Regions from separate parts of the Verrucosispora sp. WMMD573 genome, predicted to be linked through region 1. Evidence: riboswitches for the same ligand, from Rfam matches in the RefSeq annotation. Region 1 holds a riboswitch; the other holds the start of a gene.
What was found. A riboswitch is a leader RNA that binds a small molecule or an ion and turns the genes downstream of it on or off. The one in region 1 is predicted to bind S-adenosylmethionine.

Region 2: it holds a riboswitch for S-adenosylmethionine, as region 1 does, so the genes downstream of both, O7601_RS22425 (ABC transporter substrate-binding protein) here and thrC (threonine synthase) in region 1, are expected to answer to the same signal.

What each region holds. Positions count from the first base shown of each region.
Region 1 covers NZ_CP114901.1:897,382-904,959, forward strand. Annotated here, with positions in the region: gene paaN (phenylacetic acid degradation protein PaaN) at 1-713, opposite strand, end outside; gene O7601_RS04195 (GNAT family N-acetyltransferase) at 767-1,786, opposite strand; gene thrC (threonine synthase) at 2,029-3,315, opposite strand; SAM riboswitch class I at 3,325-3,460, opposite strand; gene O7601_RS04205 (DoxX family protein) at 3,580-4,026, opposite strand; gene O7601_RS04210 (DUF4232 domain-containing protein) at 4,230-4,967, shown strand; gene O7601_RS04215 (ABC transporter permease subunit) at 5,045-5,944, opposite strand; gene O7601_RS04220 (alpha/beta fold hydrolase) at 5,944-7,578, opposite strand, start outside.
Region 2 covers NZ_CP114901.1:4,901,021-4,908,598, forward strand. Annotated here, with positions in the region: gene O7601_RS22405 (urease accessory UreF family protein) at 1-301, opposite strand, end outside; gene O7601_RS22410 (urease subunit alpha) at 301-2,004, opposite strand; gene O7601_RS22415 (urease subunit beta) at 2,066-2,389, opposite strand; gene O7601_RS22420 (urease subunit gamma) at 2,386-2,688, opposite strand; SAM riboswitch class IV at 3,096-3,208, shown strand; gene O7601_RS22425 (ABC transporter substrate-binding protein) at 3,471-4,355, shown strand; gene O7601_RS22430 (amino acid ABC transporter permease) at 4,392-5,171, shown strand; gene O7601_RS22435 (amino acid ABC transporter ATP-binding protein) at 5,168-5,899, shown strand; gene O7601_RS22440 (DEAD/DEAH box helicase family protein) at 5,962-7,578, shown strand, end outside.

The DNA of each region.
Region 1 (7,578 bases):
GCGCGCGGGTGCGGCTTGACCACGACAGGATTGCCGGTGACCAGCGAGGCGAACAGACCCGGGTACGAGTTCCAGGTCGGGAAGGTGTTGCAGCCGATGACCAGGGCCACGCCCCGGGGCACCACGTGGAAGGTCTTGGACATCCGCAGCGGGTCGCCCTTGCCGGCGGCCTTCTCCCAGCCCGCGGTGCCCGGGTGCCGGGTCATCTCCGCGTACGCGTAGGCCAGCGCCTCAAGCGCGCGGTCCAGCGCGTGCGCACCACCGGCCTGGAAGGCCATCACGAACGCCTGACCGCTGGTGAACTGCACCGCGTTGGCCAACTCGAAGACGTTCTTGTGCAGCCGGTCGAGGATCTCCAGACAGACGCCCACCCGGGTCTGAGGGCCGGCGTCGCGCCAGGCGGGCAGCGCCGCTGAGGCGGCGGCGACCAGTTGGTCGGCGTCGGCGTGCGGGTAGCGCACGTTCAGGGCGACGCCGAACGGGCTGTGCTCGGTGGCGACCCGTTCGCCGTCACCCGGCTGGTCGAGCGGGAAGTTCCCACCCAGGTACGCCTCGAACGCGGCCTTGCCGTCGGCGGCGGCGGTCTCGCCGTACACCCGTGGGCTTGGTGATTCCGGGTAGGCGGACCAGTATCCCCGCTCCGTGATCGCGGTCAGCGCGCGGTTGAGGGTCTCGGCGTGCCTGTCGTAGCGGGGGTGCGGGGTCTCCGTCATGCCCGCCATCATGCAACACGAAGCCCTCAGATCAGTAGGGGCGTGTCACAACTTCAGATGGTCAACTGCCAGTTGCTCCACCGGTCCTGCACCCGGAAACCGAGCTGCTCGTTGATGGCGATCATGTGGTCGTTGCTGGCCGCGTTGAAGGTGTCGATCACCCGCACGCCCGGTTCGTGGGCGAGCAGGTGCCGCAGGTTCTCGATCTTGGCAAGCAGGCCCAGCCGGTGTCCCCGGTGCTCCGGGTCGACGATGGTGATCTGCTGGAACGAGTGCCAGTCCGCGGAGGCACCGACGTCCAGCAGCGTCCATGCGACCAGCCGACCGGATGCCTCGTGGCGGACGCCGACGTGGTAACGGCGGCGGCCCCGCGCATCCAGCGCCAGTTCGGTGCCGCGCAGGCGATCGGCGTCGACCTTCTCCGGCTCCCACGCCAGATCGCCCATCGGCGCGTCGGCCAGCAGCCGTCCGTCGAGGTACGCCACGTCGGCGGCCAGGTCGTCGGGGGTGTACCCGCGCCAGCACAGCACCTGGTAGCCGGTCGAGCGATCCCGGGCGTCGGCCCGCAGCGCGTCCAGCTTCGCCTGATCGAGGTCGGCGGTGTCGAGGCGTCGCCGCACATCGGTCAGGGCATCGACCGCGCCCATGGCCACAGCGAACGCGTTACCCGGCGACCGGCGACCGGGCTCGCCGGCAAGCTCAGCGCGGCTCATCGCACTCACCCGCTTACGCCCGCGCTCGCGCAGCAGGCCGAGCCCATGTTCGGCCAACGCTCGGCCGACGCCTCGGCGGCGTTGTGCCGGATGCACGATCAGCTCAGCGGAGGCGTTCTCGGTGTTGTCCAACTGCGGCAGGTCCAGCCGGAGAAAACCGGCCGGCTCACCGTCGATCCGCGCCAGCAGCATGCGGGTTTCGTAGCCCGGCATCGGATGGCGCAGAAGGGCGGTGAATCGTTGCCGGCAGAGGGGCGGGAAGTCCGGCTCGTCGGCGGCCACCTGTGCGGCACCGACCTGATACGCCTGCTGGACGGCCGCCTCGTCGGCGGCCCCGACCGGGGTGATGGTGATGGTCATGACGGCAGCCTGCGCCAGCGACAGACGAGCGGGCCAGCGAATTTTCGCTGGCCCGCTCGGACGTTGGTCGGGAGGGACGATCGCACAACGCCTCCGGCGCTGGGTCGTAAAGACTGAAAGTCTACGGCGAAGCGCCCTCCCGCACGGAGCATCTTGCGCCGTCCGTTTGCGGTCGTCAAGTCCCTGGCGGCGTGTTTCGCTCACTCCCTGCGAAATACCGCTTACTCATCCGTTCGTCGTCGTCAGCCCAGCAGGCCCGCGTCGCGGGCGGCCCGCAACGAAGGCTTGATCCGGTGAGTGGGGCCGACCTCACCGGCGACCGCGTCGAGGGTCTTCAGCCCTTCGCCGGTGTTGAACACCACCGTCTCGGCGGCCGGGTCCAGTCGGCCCGACTCGACCAGCTTGCGCAGCACCGCCACGGTCACCCCGCCGGCCGTCTCCGCGAACACCCCGGTGGTACGCGCCAACAGGCGCACCCCGGCCCGGATCTCGTCGTCGTCGGCGTAGTCCATCCAGCCACCGGTGCGGCGCACCGCCTCCAGTGCGTACAGCCCGGCCGCCGGGTCGCCGATGTTCAGTGACTTGGCGATCCCGGTCGGCTTGACCGGGGTGATGGCGTCGGTGCCGGCATGCAGCGCGGTGGCGATCGGGTTGCAGCCGGCCGACTGCGCCCCGAAGACCTTCCAGCCACCCGCCGGGGCCTCGACCAGGCCGATCTCGACCAGCTCGCTGAACGCCTTGTCAATCTTGGTGAGCAGCTCGCCCGAGGCCATCGGGATGACCACCTGGGCGGGAATCCGCCACCCGAGTTGCTCGGCCACCTCGTAGCCGAGCGTCTTGGACCCTTCCGCGTAGTACGGCCGCACGTTGACGTTGACGAAGGCGGTGTCCTCGAACTCGTCCGTCTCGACCAGCTCGCCGCAGAGGCGGTTCACGTCGTCGTACGACCCGTCGATGGCGACCAGGTCGCCGCCGTAGACGGCGGTCGTGACGACCTTGCCCTGCTCCAGGTCACTGGGGATGAAGACCACCGAAGGCGCACCGACCCGGGCGGCGTGGGCGGCCACGGAGTTGGCCAGGTTGCCGGTGGAGGCGCAGGCGAACCGGGAGAAGCCCAGCGCGCGGGCGGCGGTCAGCGCCACCGACACCACCCGGTCCTTGAAGGAGTGGGTGGGATTGGCGCTGTCGTCCTTGACCCAGAGCGGCGCGGTGATGCCCAGTTCGGCGGCGAGCTGGTCGGCGGCCACCAGCGGGGTGAACCCCGGGTCCAGGGTGACCCGGGTGGCCGGGTCCTGACCGGCGGGCAGCAGAGCGGCGTACCGCCAGAGATTGCGTGGACCGGCCTCGATCTGCTCGCGGGTGACGGTGGCGAGTGCGGCCGAGTCGTAGTCGACCTCCAGCGGGCCGAAACACTCGTAACAGGCATGCTGGGCGGCGAGCGGGTAGCGGGCCGAACAGGCCCGGCAGACCAGGGCGCGGGCGGGGCTGGCGGCGGTGTCGATGCCGGACGGGGCGAGCGTCGACGTCATGTCGAAGTCCTCTCATCTTTCCCCGCATCGCACCCTGCGGCGGGGACGGAATTGGCACCTGCCCCGCCGGACGCTCAACGGTGAGCGCGCGAGGTGGTTGCCGGGGCGTCGTCGGGCCGTATCCCTCAGCCCCTCTGGATGAGGTATGCAGTTGTGCCGCCGAGTCTAGGCAATCCGGACGCGGCCGTCGCCTGCCAATCCCAGCCTGTGAGCGAAACCTCAGCGGCGCCGTTGCCGTCCCCCCGGCGCCGCTGAGCATCGCCGTCAGGCCGGCACGGACCGCCGCTCGCCCTCGGCCAGGGCGACCGTCGCAGCCCCGCGCCGCCAGAGCGTGTCCACCGCCCAGGTGCCCGGTCCGAGCACCGCCACCAGGAAGAATGCCCAGCAGAACAGGACGGACAGTTCGCCGTTGTTCCGCAGCGGCAGCAGCGCCTCGGGCTGATGGACCACGAAGTACGCGTAGGCCATGGAGCCCGACGCCAGCAGGGCCGCGGGCCGGGTGAACAGGCCGAGGAGCACAAGGGCGCCGCAGACCAACTGGATCATTGCGGCGTACCAGCCCGGCCACTGGCCGAGCGGCACCGCCTCGCCGGTGCCACGGTTGCCGCCGAAGACGCCGAAGACGGACGACATGCCGTGAATGAGAAACAACAAACCGATGACAATGCGGAACAGGGACAGAGCCGGCCCGCCGAACCGGTCAGTGCGCATTGGTACCTCCTACTAGTGGGGTGGTGGTACCAGAATGCGGAATCTATAGATAGTTGTCGATTCAATCTCTCTTGTTGGGAACGCTCCCACACTCAGTCTAGCGGCCGAAACTTCCGGCGGCAGCAGCACTGTGTAAACCTTGTGGTCTGCTTGCGTGGGTGGCGGGAACACCAGCCGACACGGGCGGATGCGACGATGCTGCGATGCCACGCACCACGGTCCGCACTCCGGCTTCCGGTGGCCGTCGGCTCGTCGCCGTGCCGGTCTCGATCGCCGCAGCGTTCGGCCTGCTCGCCGGCTGCGCCCCGGCCGGCGAGGCCCCGGGGGCGCCGCCCCGCCCGCTCCCGGCTTCCCATGGACCCGGCAGCGCACCGTCCGACGGAGCCGATCTCGGCGGCACGCCGTCCCGGGACGGCGATCTCGCCGGAGGCGACAGCCCGACGTCCGGCTGCCCCGTGTCCGGCGTCCGGATCACCTACCGCGGCGTCAGCGCCGCCATGGGGCTGCGGGCGATGGGCCTGGAACTGGTCAACTGCGGCGACCGCCCCTACCGGCTGCACGGGTATCCGGCGCCGCAACTGCGGGACGCGGACGGCACCCTCATCCCGGTCCGGGTGATCCAAGGCGCGGAGGGAATCACGTCCGGCTTCGACGATCCACCCCGGCCGCTGGTGCTGGCCCCCGGTGAGGCGGCCGGCACCGCCCTGCTCTGGCGCAACCTGGTCGACAACCCAACGGTCGTGGCGACCAACGCCGAGCACCTCGACGTCGCCCCGCTGCGCGGCCGGCCCGCGCAACGGGTCGTCATGCAGGGGCGGATCGACCTGGGCAACACCGACCGGCTTGGGGTCAGCGCCTGGCAGAAGCAGGAGCCGCGCACGCCGGAGCCGACGCCCTCGACGCCGAACCCACCGCCCACCACCCCGGTCCCGCTGCTCTGAGCTGTCCCGGCATAGCACCGCACGCTCTTGTCGCCCGCGACCGCCCGGCTCGCGCCGAGCGGTCGCGGGCAGCGAGCTCAGCTGGTGATGTCCTTGCGGGTGAAGCGCCAGAACGCCAGGCCCCAGAACACGGTCGCGTAGCAGATCGCCGAGACCGTGCCCCGGACGATGTCGTCGGTCTGTACGGGCGTGGAGAGCAGCCCCAACCACGCGGTGCTGTAGTGGGTCGGCAGGAACGACCGGATCGCGCCCAGCGCGGTGATCTGGTCCAGGATGCTGGACAGGATCCACAGCAGCACCGCGCCTCCCACCGCGCCCAACGCCGCGTCGGTGGTCACCGAGAGCAGGAACGCCAGGCCCGCGACCACCAGCAGGACGATGGCCAGGTAGCCGAGCACCGCGAGCAACCGCAGCAGCCCCTCGCCCGGCTCCAACTGTGCGGCGACCGTGCTGCGCAGCGGCGACCAGCCGTAGCGCAGGGTGCCGATGGCCAGCGCCGTGCCGGCGAGCAGGATCAGCGCCAGCGCCGAATACGCGAGCGCGACCAGCAGCTTCACCGCGAGCAGTCGGGCCCGGGGCACCGGGATCGCCAACAGGTAGCGCAGGCTTCCCCAGCTCGCCTCGCTCGCCACCGTGTCGCCGCAGAACAGCGCGACCACGACGACCAGCAGGAACGAGGCGGACACGAAGATGGTGAACAGGGTGAAGTTCAACCCGCCGGAGGTGGCGAGGTCGATCAGGCTGCCGAACTCACCCCCGCCGTTGTCGTCGTCGTTGGTGTCGAACTGGAACGCGATCAGGATGATCAGCGGCAGCAGCACCATGAAGCCGAGCGCCAGCTGGGTACGCCGGCGCGACGCCTGCCGGCGGAACTCGGCACCGAACGGCAGCGTCCGGGCGGGCCGGTAACCCGCCGCCGCTCCCGAGGCGGCGACGCCGGTCGTGTCCCGCGTCGGCTCGACAGTCGATCCCGCCATCACCGGTCCCCGCTTCCCCGAGAGTTCTCGCCCACCAGGGCGAGGAAGGCGTCCTCCAGGCGGCGCCGGGGCACCACCCGGTCCACTGCGATCCCGGCCCGGACCAACTCGGCGACCACCTCGCTGCGGGCGGTGCCGTTGGTGTCCACGACCAACTGCCCGTCGGCGTCGTCCAGCACCCGTACCCCACCGAGGCCGTCGAGCACGCTCCGGGCCGCGGTCGGGTCGCTCACCTCGACCAGCACGCTGGGCGAGTCGCCGACGATCTCCTCGACCGGTCCGGAGGCCACGATCCGACCCTTGTTCACCACCACGGCGTGGGTGCAGGTCTGCTCCACCTCGGCGAGCAGGTGACTCGAGACCAGCACCGCCCGTCCGTCGGTCGCGTACCGCTGGAGCACCCGCCGCATCTCGGCGATCTGCGGCGGGTCCAGCCCGTCGGTCGGCTCGTCGAGCACCAGCAGTTCCGGCAGACCGAGCATGGCCTGGGCGATGGCGAGGCGCTGCTTCATGCCGTGGCTGTACTTACGCACCCGCCGGTGCACCGAGGAACCCAGCCCGGCGATCTCCAGTGCCTGCTCGAAGTGGGCGTCGCCCTCCGGCCGGCCGGTCGCCCGCCAGTACGCCTTCAGGTTCTCCAGGCCGGACAGATGCGGCAGGAACCCCGGCCCCTCCACCAGTGCGCCGATCCGCGACAGCACCGGCGAGCCGGGCACCAGCCGGTGCCCGAAGACGTAGATCTCCCCTGCGGTCGGCTGGGTCAGCCCCATCAGCACCCGCAGCGTGGTGGTCTTGCCGGCGCCGTTGGGCCCGAGCAGACCGACCACCTGACCGGGATGCACCTCGAAGTCCACCTCGGAGACCGCGACGAAGCCGTCGGCGTACTCCTTGCGCAGCCGGCGCACGGCCAACGGGGTGTCCGCGTACTCCGGGTGCACGGAGGTGTCCTGGCGACGGTGCCGGCGGCGCAGCACGGCCACGAGCACGACGAGCCCGACCACGATCGCGGCGAGCAACCCGACCAGGATCCAGCGCCAGAGCGCCGCCTCGGTGGGGATCGGGTCACTGTCGACCGTCGGCAGGCTGATCGGCGTGTCGCCGACCGCAACCGAGTAGACCGCCGGCTCGGTCGGGGTCGTGTACGCCTGGTCCGAGGTGGCCACCACCAGCCGGAGCCGGTGCCCGGCCTCCACCCGGTGCACGATCGCCGGCAGGGTCACGGTGACCGGCGCGGCGGCGTCGATGCTGGCCGGCAGGTCGTTGAGCCGGATCGGCGCGATCAGCCCGCTGGGCAGGGTGGCCGCCCCCTCCGGGTCGACCACGTAGAGCTTGGCGAAGAGGACCGCCTCGCCGCTGCTCGACGCGGCGCGCAGCGACACGGTCGGCGCACCGACGATGTCGACCGCCTCGGTCAGCGGCTTGGACTCGAACCGGGCGTGCTGCCCGGGTATGTCGCCGGCCACCCCGCTGAGCAGCGAGCCCAGCGAGCCGGCGAACGGTACGGAGGAGATCGCGGCCGGGTTGCCGCCGGGCGGGTTGGCCACCGGCTGGACCGGGCCGGCCAGGGTGACCTCGACCCGGGAGTCGCCGCCCAGACCCGGATAGTCGTCGGTGCGGTAGCCGGTGGCGACCAG
Region 2 (7,578 bases), 2.5 Mb from region 1:
CCGCCCGTCGGCCCGGCGCGACCCGCTCCGGTGCCGACGGCCGTGGTGGCCGGCCCCCGGCGGGACGGCCACCGGTCACCGGACAACCCGGCGATCCCGAGGCCATCCGGCAGGTGGCGGCGGCGAACGCCGCCGCGACAAGTCCTGCGGTGGCCAACCGGCCCCGCAGGTACTCCCCCAGGGTGTCCAGGTCGGTCACCCGGCCGGCGGCGACAGCCGCCTCCAGCCCGGCCGAATGCGCGTGCGCACCGGCCGGGAAGCGCCCGTCGGCGAGGAGCAGCAGCATCGTCGTGGCGGTCATCAGAACAGGAAGTACCGCTGGGCCATGGGCAGTTCGGCAACCGGATCCGGCTCCACCACCACGCCGTCGATCCGGACCGTGAAGGTGTCCGGGTCGACCTCGATGCGTGGCAGGGCGTCGTTCTCCGGCAGGTCGGTCTTGCCGCGCGACCGTACGTCGGTCACCGGCACCACCCGACGTCGTACGTCCAGCCGCAGCCCGGCCTCCAGCGCCGCGGGCGCGACGAACGCCAGGCTGGTGGCCGCCGCCGCGCCGCCGTACGCGCCGAACATCGGCCGGGGCAGCATCGGCTGTGGGGTGGGGATCGAGGCGTTCGCGTCACCCATCTGGGCGTACGCGATGAGGCCGCCCTTGACGACCAGGTGCGGTCGTACGCCGAAGAACGCCGGCTCCCACAGCACCAGGTCGGCGAGCTTGCCCGACTCCACGGACCCGATCTCGTGGTCGAGACCGTTCGCCATGGCCGCGCAGATGGTGTACTTCGCGACGTACCGACGGGCCCGGTGGTTGTCGGCGGCGCCGTCCCCGGGCAGGGCGCCCACCCGGGCCTTCATCACGTGCGCGCTCTGCCAGGTACGCAGCACGACCTCCCCGATCCGGCCCATCGCCTGCGCGTCGGAGCCGATGATGGAGATCGCGCCTAGGTCGTGCAGCAGATCCTCGGCGGCCATCGTGGACGGCCGGATGCGGCTCTCGGCGAACGCCAGGTCCTCCGGCACCGCCGGGTTGAGATGGTGGCAGACCATCAGCATGTCGAGGTGCTCGGCAAGGGTGTTGCGGGTGTACGGGCGGGTCGGGTTCGTCGACGACGGCAGCACGTTCGGCTCACCGGCGACGGTGATGATGTCCGGCGCGTGTCCGCCACCGGCCCCCTCGGTGTGGTACGAGTGGATCGCCCGGCCGCCGATGGCGCGCAGGGTGTCGGCGACGAACCCGGCCTCGTTGAGGGTGTCGGTGTGGATGGAGACCTGCACGCCGGAGGCGTCGGCGACCCGCAGGCAGGCGTCGATCGCCGCCGGGGTGGTGCCCCAGTCCTCGTGCAGCTTGAATCCGCCGGCTCCGGCCCGCAGCTGCTCCCACAGCGCCTCTTCCGAGACGGTGTTTCCCTTGCCGAGCAGCAGCACGTTGACCGGGAAGGTGTCGAGGGCCTCGTGCATCCGGGCCAGGTGCCAGACGTTCGGGGTGACGGTGGTGGCCCGGGTGCCCTCGGCCGGTCCGGTGCCGCCGCCGACCAGGGTGGTGACTCCGCTGGCGAGGGCCTCGGCGACCAGCTGCGGGCAGATGAGGTGCACGTGGGTGTCGACCGCCCCGGCGGTGAGGATCCGACCGTTGCCGGCGATCACCTCGGTGGCCGGGCCGATCACCAGGTCCGGGTGAACACCGTCCATGGTGTCCGGGTTACCGGCCCGGCCGAGCGCCACGATCCGCCCGTCGCGCAGCCCGACGTCCGCCTTCACCACCCCCCAGTGATCGAGGACGACCGCACCGGTGATCACGGTGTCCAGGGCACCCTCGGCGCGGGTGGCCCGGGACTGGCCCATCGACTCACGAATCACCTTGCCGCCGCCGAAGACCGCCTCGTCCCCACCGGCGCAGTAATCCTGCTCAATCTCGATGAGCAGGTTCGTGTCGGCCAGCCGGATCCGGTCGCCGGTGGTCGGCCCGTACAGGGCGACGTAGCGGCCCCGCTCGACGCTGCTCATGCCAGCACTCCGCTTCGCTCCATGCCGCCGGGCGGCGGGTCTGACCTGCTGATCCGCGCGCTCATGCCGTCCGTCCTTCGTCAAGTGCTCCGGCGCACTCGCCGCGCAGGCCCGGCACGATCCGCGCGCCGCCCAGCGGCACCAGGTCCACCCGGCGACTCACCCCCGGCTCGAATCGCACCGAGGTGCCGGCCGGTACGGCGAGGCGCTGCCCCCAGGCGGCGTCCCGGTCGAAGTCCAGCGCCGGGTTGGCCTCGGCGAAGTGGTAGTGCGAGCCGACCTGCACCGGCCGGTCACCGGTGTTGACCACCAGCAGTGTGGTCACCGGCCGCCCGGCGTTGATCTCCACCGGTCCGTCGGCCGGCAGGATCTCCCCGGGGATCACGGGATCGGGTGGTGCACCGTCACCAGCTTGGTGCCGTCCGGGAACGTCGCCTCCACCTGCACCTCCCTCAGCAACTCGGGGATGCCGTCCTGCACGTCGTCGCGGCTGAGCACGGTGCGCCCGGCGGCCATCAGGTCCACCACGGACTGCCCGTCGCGTGCCCCTTCGAGCAGGAAGGCGGTGATCACCGCGACGGCTTCCGGATAGTTCAGGCGCAGGCCGCGCTCGCGGCGACGCCGGGCGACGTCCGCCGCCACGTGGACGAGCAGGCGGTCCTGCTCGTGGGGGGTGAGATACACGGGTGGCTCCCGGTGGATGTCCGCGCTCCCGTCGACCGCCGGCCCGGCGCCTCGACGCGCCGCCGCACGGGTCGGGGTTCGCCCGCCGACTCGACCGTCACGCGCGTCGGACCCGGGAGTTCCACCCTCCCGGCCCACGTGACGGACCACCGGCGGTGTCATCGGATGCGGACCGCACCGCCCACCGCTGACCAGACCGTAAGGGATCACCCACTCCCCCGGCAACACCCCCACCCGCCGTACGCACCAACCCCGCCGCGTTGATCATGAGGTTAGCGGCAGTCAGGGAGATCGAACTCGCCGCCAACCTCATGGTCAACTCGGCGGGGTGTGAGGGGGCCGGCGTGAGGGGGGTCATAGGGGGTGGACGGTGGGTGGGCGGGCGGGGGCTGATAGCGTCGGCGGCAGGTCATGAGTGCCAGCGCGAAGCCCCGGCTCGCTGGCCGGCAACCCTCCACCGCGCAGGGGTGCCCCGGGTGAGGACCAGGCATCGGAGCGATCTTCGGTGCAAGCGTGGCCTGGGTTCCCAGGTCATCACGACCTTGAGGAGCACCATGTCGTACCGCGATCGTTCGGTGGCCCGCCCGGGCCTGACCCGGCGTCGGCACGTCGACATGATGCGGGTGTGCAGCGCCGCGTGTAGCTGACCGCGTCGCTCCCCGTCACCGATCCCGCACGGGTCGGCTGACCCTCTGCCATCGATCCCATCCCAGCGGTCCGCCCGGCGGCGGACCGTCGGTGCGGCACGTCCGTGCCCGCCGCAGCTCAACCAGGAGACACCTGTGCGATTCCCTCCCGCCCTGACCCGCGCCGCCGCCGTCGGTGTCGCCGCGATCCTCGCCGCCGCCACCCTCACCGCCTGCGGCTCCGACACCGCCGGCAACGCGGCCGACAACCCGTACAACCTGGCGCAGCCAGGTGTGCTGCGGGCCGGCACGCTCACCGACGCCCCACCAAACGTGTACCTGAAGGACGGCAGGTTCACCGGCTTCGACAACGACCTGCTGGTCGCCGCCGCCGACAGGCTCGGCCTGACGGTGGAGTTCGTCGGCACCGACTTCTCCGCCCTGCTCGCCCAGGTCGGCAACCGCAGGTTCGACGTCGGCAGTTCCTCGATCACCATCACCGAGGCACGGAAGAAGACCGTGGACTTCGGCAACGGGTACGACTTCGGCTACTTCGGGCTCGACGTGCCCGCCGGTTCGACGCTGACCAGCTTCGACGAGTTGCCCGGCAAGCGGGTGGTGGTCGTGCAGGGGACCGTCCAGGACGACTACGCCACCGGGAAGGGTCTGGACCCGGTGCGGGTGCCCGACTACAACGGCGCGATCAACCAGCTCAAGGCCGGTACGGCGGACGCGTGGATCGCCCCCGCCGAGATCGGTGAGAAGACCGCCGCAGACAGCGGCGGCAAGATCACCGTGGCTGCGAAGGAACTCAGCCCGGCGCCAACCGCGTACGCCTTCGCCAAGGGCAACGACGCGCTGCGCGAGGCACTGAACAAGGCCCTCGACGAGGTGATCGCCGACGGCACCTGGACCCGGTTGCAGGAGCAGTACTACCCGGGCCGGCCGATCCCGGCCGACTTCACCCCGGGCAGCGGCGACGTGGTGGCACCCTCCGCATCGGTCGGCGCGGCGGCACCGTCGGCGTCGGCCGCTTCCTGACGCTAGGACCACGAGCGAGCAGGGCGGAGGTTGACCGTGGATCCGTTGCGCACCCTGTGGGAGACGTTCTTCGACTGGGAGTCGATGCGCGAGGCGCTACCCGAGATGCTCACCGTCGGGTTGCCGAACACGCTGATCCTGGCGGTCACCGCCGCCCTGCTCGGCTCGGCGCTGGGCATCGTGCTGGCGGTGGCGGGCATCTCGCGTACCCGTTGGCTGCGGTGGCCGGCGCGGGTGTACACCGACATTTTCCGGGGCCTACCGGCGGCGGCGACGATCCTGCTGATCGGGGTCGGGCTGGCCCCGCTGGGGTTGCAGGTGTGGGGGCCGAATCCGTACCCGCTGGGCATCCTGGCGCTGTCGCTGATCGCCTCGGCGTACCTCGGGGAGATCTTCCGCGCGGGCATCCAGTCGGTGGAGGCCACCCAGTTGGAGGCGGCCCGCGCGCTGGGTTTCTCCTGGCGGGAGGCGATGCGGCGGGTGGTCATCCCGCAGGGCGTCCGACGGATCCTGCCGGCCTGGGTGAACCAGCTCATCGCGCTGATCAAGGACTCCAGCCTGGTCTACTTCCTCGGCCTGCTGGCCAGCCAGCGCGAGCTGTTCCGCATCGGTCAGGACTACGCCGCGAACACCGGCAACCAGTCGGCGCTGCTGCTGGCCGGGCTGTGCTACCTCGTGCTGACCGTGCCGCTGACGCACGTCGTCAACTGGATCGACCGGCGGCTGCGACACGGCCGGCCGGCGGCCGGGCCGACCGACGACCCCGACGACCTGGACCTGGCGCTGCCCGGCGCCGCCGGAGGCAACCAACGATGAACACCTCGGTCAGTCTCAGCCTGCGCGACGTGCACCTGGCCTTCGGCAACCATCGGGTGCTACGCGGGGTGGACCTGGACGTGGCGCGCGGCGGCACCGCCTGCGTGATCGGCCCGTCCGGGTCGGGAAAGTCCACCCTGCTGCGCACCGTCAACCGGCTCCTCGAACCGGACCGGGGCGACGTGCTGCTGGACGGCCGCAGCGTGCTGCGCGACGACCCGGACGCGCTGCGGCAGCGGATCGGCATGGTGTTCCAGCAGTTCAACCTCTTCCCGCACATGAGCGTGCTACGCAACGTCACCCTGCCGCTGCGCCGTATCCGCCGGCTCGGCGAGGACGAGGCGGTCACCCGGGCCCGGGCCGAACTCGACCGGGTCGGCCTGGCCGCGAAGGCCGACGCCCGGCCGGCGCAGTTGTCCGGCGGGCAGCAGCAGCGGGTGGCCATCGCCCGGGCACTCGCCATGCGGCCGCAGGTGATGCTCTTCGACGAGGCCACCTCGGCGCTCGACCCGGAACTGGTCAAGGGGGTGCTGGCGCTGATGGCGGAGCTGTCCGCCCAGGGCATGACCATGGTGGTGGTGACCCACGAGATGGGCTTCGCCCGCCAGGTCGCCGACACCGTCGCCTTCATGGACGCCGGGATGGTGCTGGAGGCCGGCGAGCCGGCCGCCGTCTTCGAGTCGCCCCAGCACCCACGACTACGCCGCTTCCTGTCCCAGGTGCTGTGAGACCGACGCGAGCGCGTCGAACATCACCCTCCGGTACACGCTTCCATGCACCTTGCGTTGCAGTGACGCGCCGTCCGGTCGCCACGGCAGGCTCCGCAACCTCGGCTTCTAACGCCCGGTATAGGCTGTCGCTCGAATCTGCAACATCCAACTTAAGCGGGAGGTCTACGTTGAGCGACCGGGTCATCGACAACCCGATCATCAACTCACCGTACGGCCGGCCCACCCGCCACTTCGCCTTCGACCGGGACGGCATCACCGACCGGATCGAGGAGGAGCGGCGGCCGTCGAGCTTCTTCATCCCGGTGCCGCGACCTCGCAAGCGTGGGCAGCAGCTTGAGCTGCAGGTCTTCACCGAAGACGACATCAAGCCCAACAAGCAGGTCAATGATGTCCGGGAACGCGTCGACGCGTGGCGGGAGGCGGGCTGGCCCAACGTCACACCGGTGACCCGCCGCCTGCTGGAGTACTGGAACGATCCGGAGCGGGACAACAAGATCCTGTTCTGCCAGCGCGAGGCGGTCGAAACGGCGATCTTCCTCGCCGAGGGTGCGACCAAGTGGCAGGGCAGTTGGATCAACAACGACCTGGACGCGCACAACACCGAGCACAACAACGGTCTGCCACGAGTCGCCCTCAAGATGGCGACCGGCACCGGCAAGACAGTCGTTATGGCCATGTTGATCGCGTGGCAGACGATCAACAAGGTCCACGCGCGGTACGACAAGACGTTCGCCAAGCGCTTCCTGGTGGTGACTCCCGGCCTCACCATCCGTGACCGGCTGCGGGTCCTGTTGCCGGAAGATCCGGGCAACTACTACCGCGAGCGCGATCTGGTGCCGGCCGAGTTCACCGATGACCTCGGCCAGGCAAAGATCGTCATCACCAACTTCCACGCCTTCCAACTCCGCGAAACCCGCTTCGGCCGCAACGCGACCGGAAACACCAAGGCTTTGGTGGCACCCGGTCGACCTGACCCGTTCCGGGAAACCCCGGCCCAGATGGTCAGCCGGGTACTACGCGAGCTTGGCGGCTCGTCGGAGATCGTCGTCTTCAACGACGAGGCACATCACTGTTACCGGGGACGTGCCGGTGAGCCGGAACCGGACGCCGACACCGTCGAGAATCTGCGCGGCGACGAGCGCAAAGAGGCCGCCGACCGGGCCGAGGACGCTCGGATCTGGTTCAGCGGCCTGGAAGCGGTCCGGGCGAAGGTCGGCATCAAGAGGGTGTACGACCTGTCCGCGACGCCCTTTTTCCTGGCCGGATCCGGCTACCGGGAGGGCACCCTCTTCCCCTGGGTGGTCAGCGACTTCTCGCTGATCGACGCCATCGAGGCCGGCATCGTCAAGATCCCCCGGGTGCCGGTCGACGACGACCGGGTCGCCAACCGCGTGACCTACCTGAACCTCTGGCAGGAGATCCGGGATTCGTTACCCAAGGGTGGACGCCGGTCCAACCAGGACTTCACCGCAGCGGATCTGCCCGGCGCGCTGACCGCCGCCCTGCACAGCCTCTACGGCTCCTACGTGTCAGCGTTCGAGGCTTGGGAGAAGTCAGAGGCTGCTGCGCACGGGCAACCGCCGCCCGTGTTCATCGTCGTCTGTAGCAACACGACGATCTCGAAGGCCGTCTACGAGTGGATCGGCGGCTACGACCGTGAGCAGGCCGGTCATCTG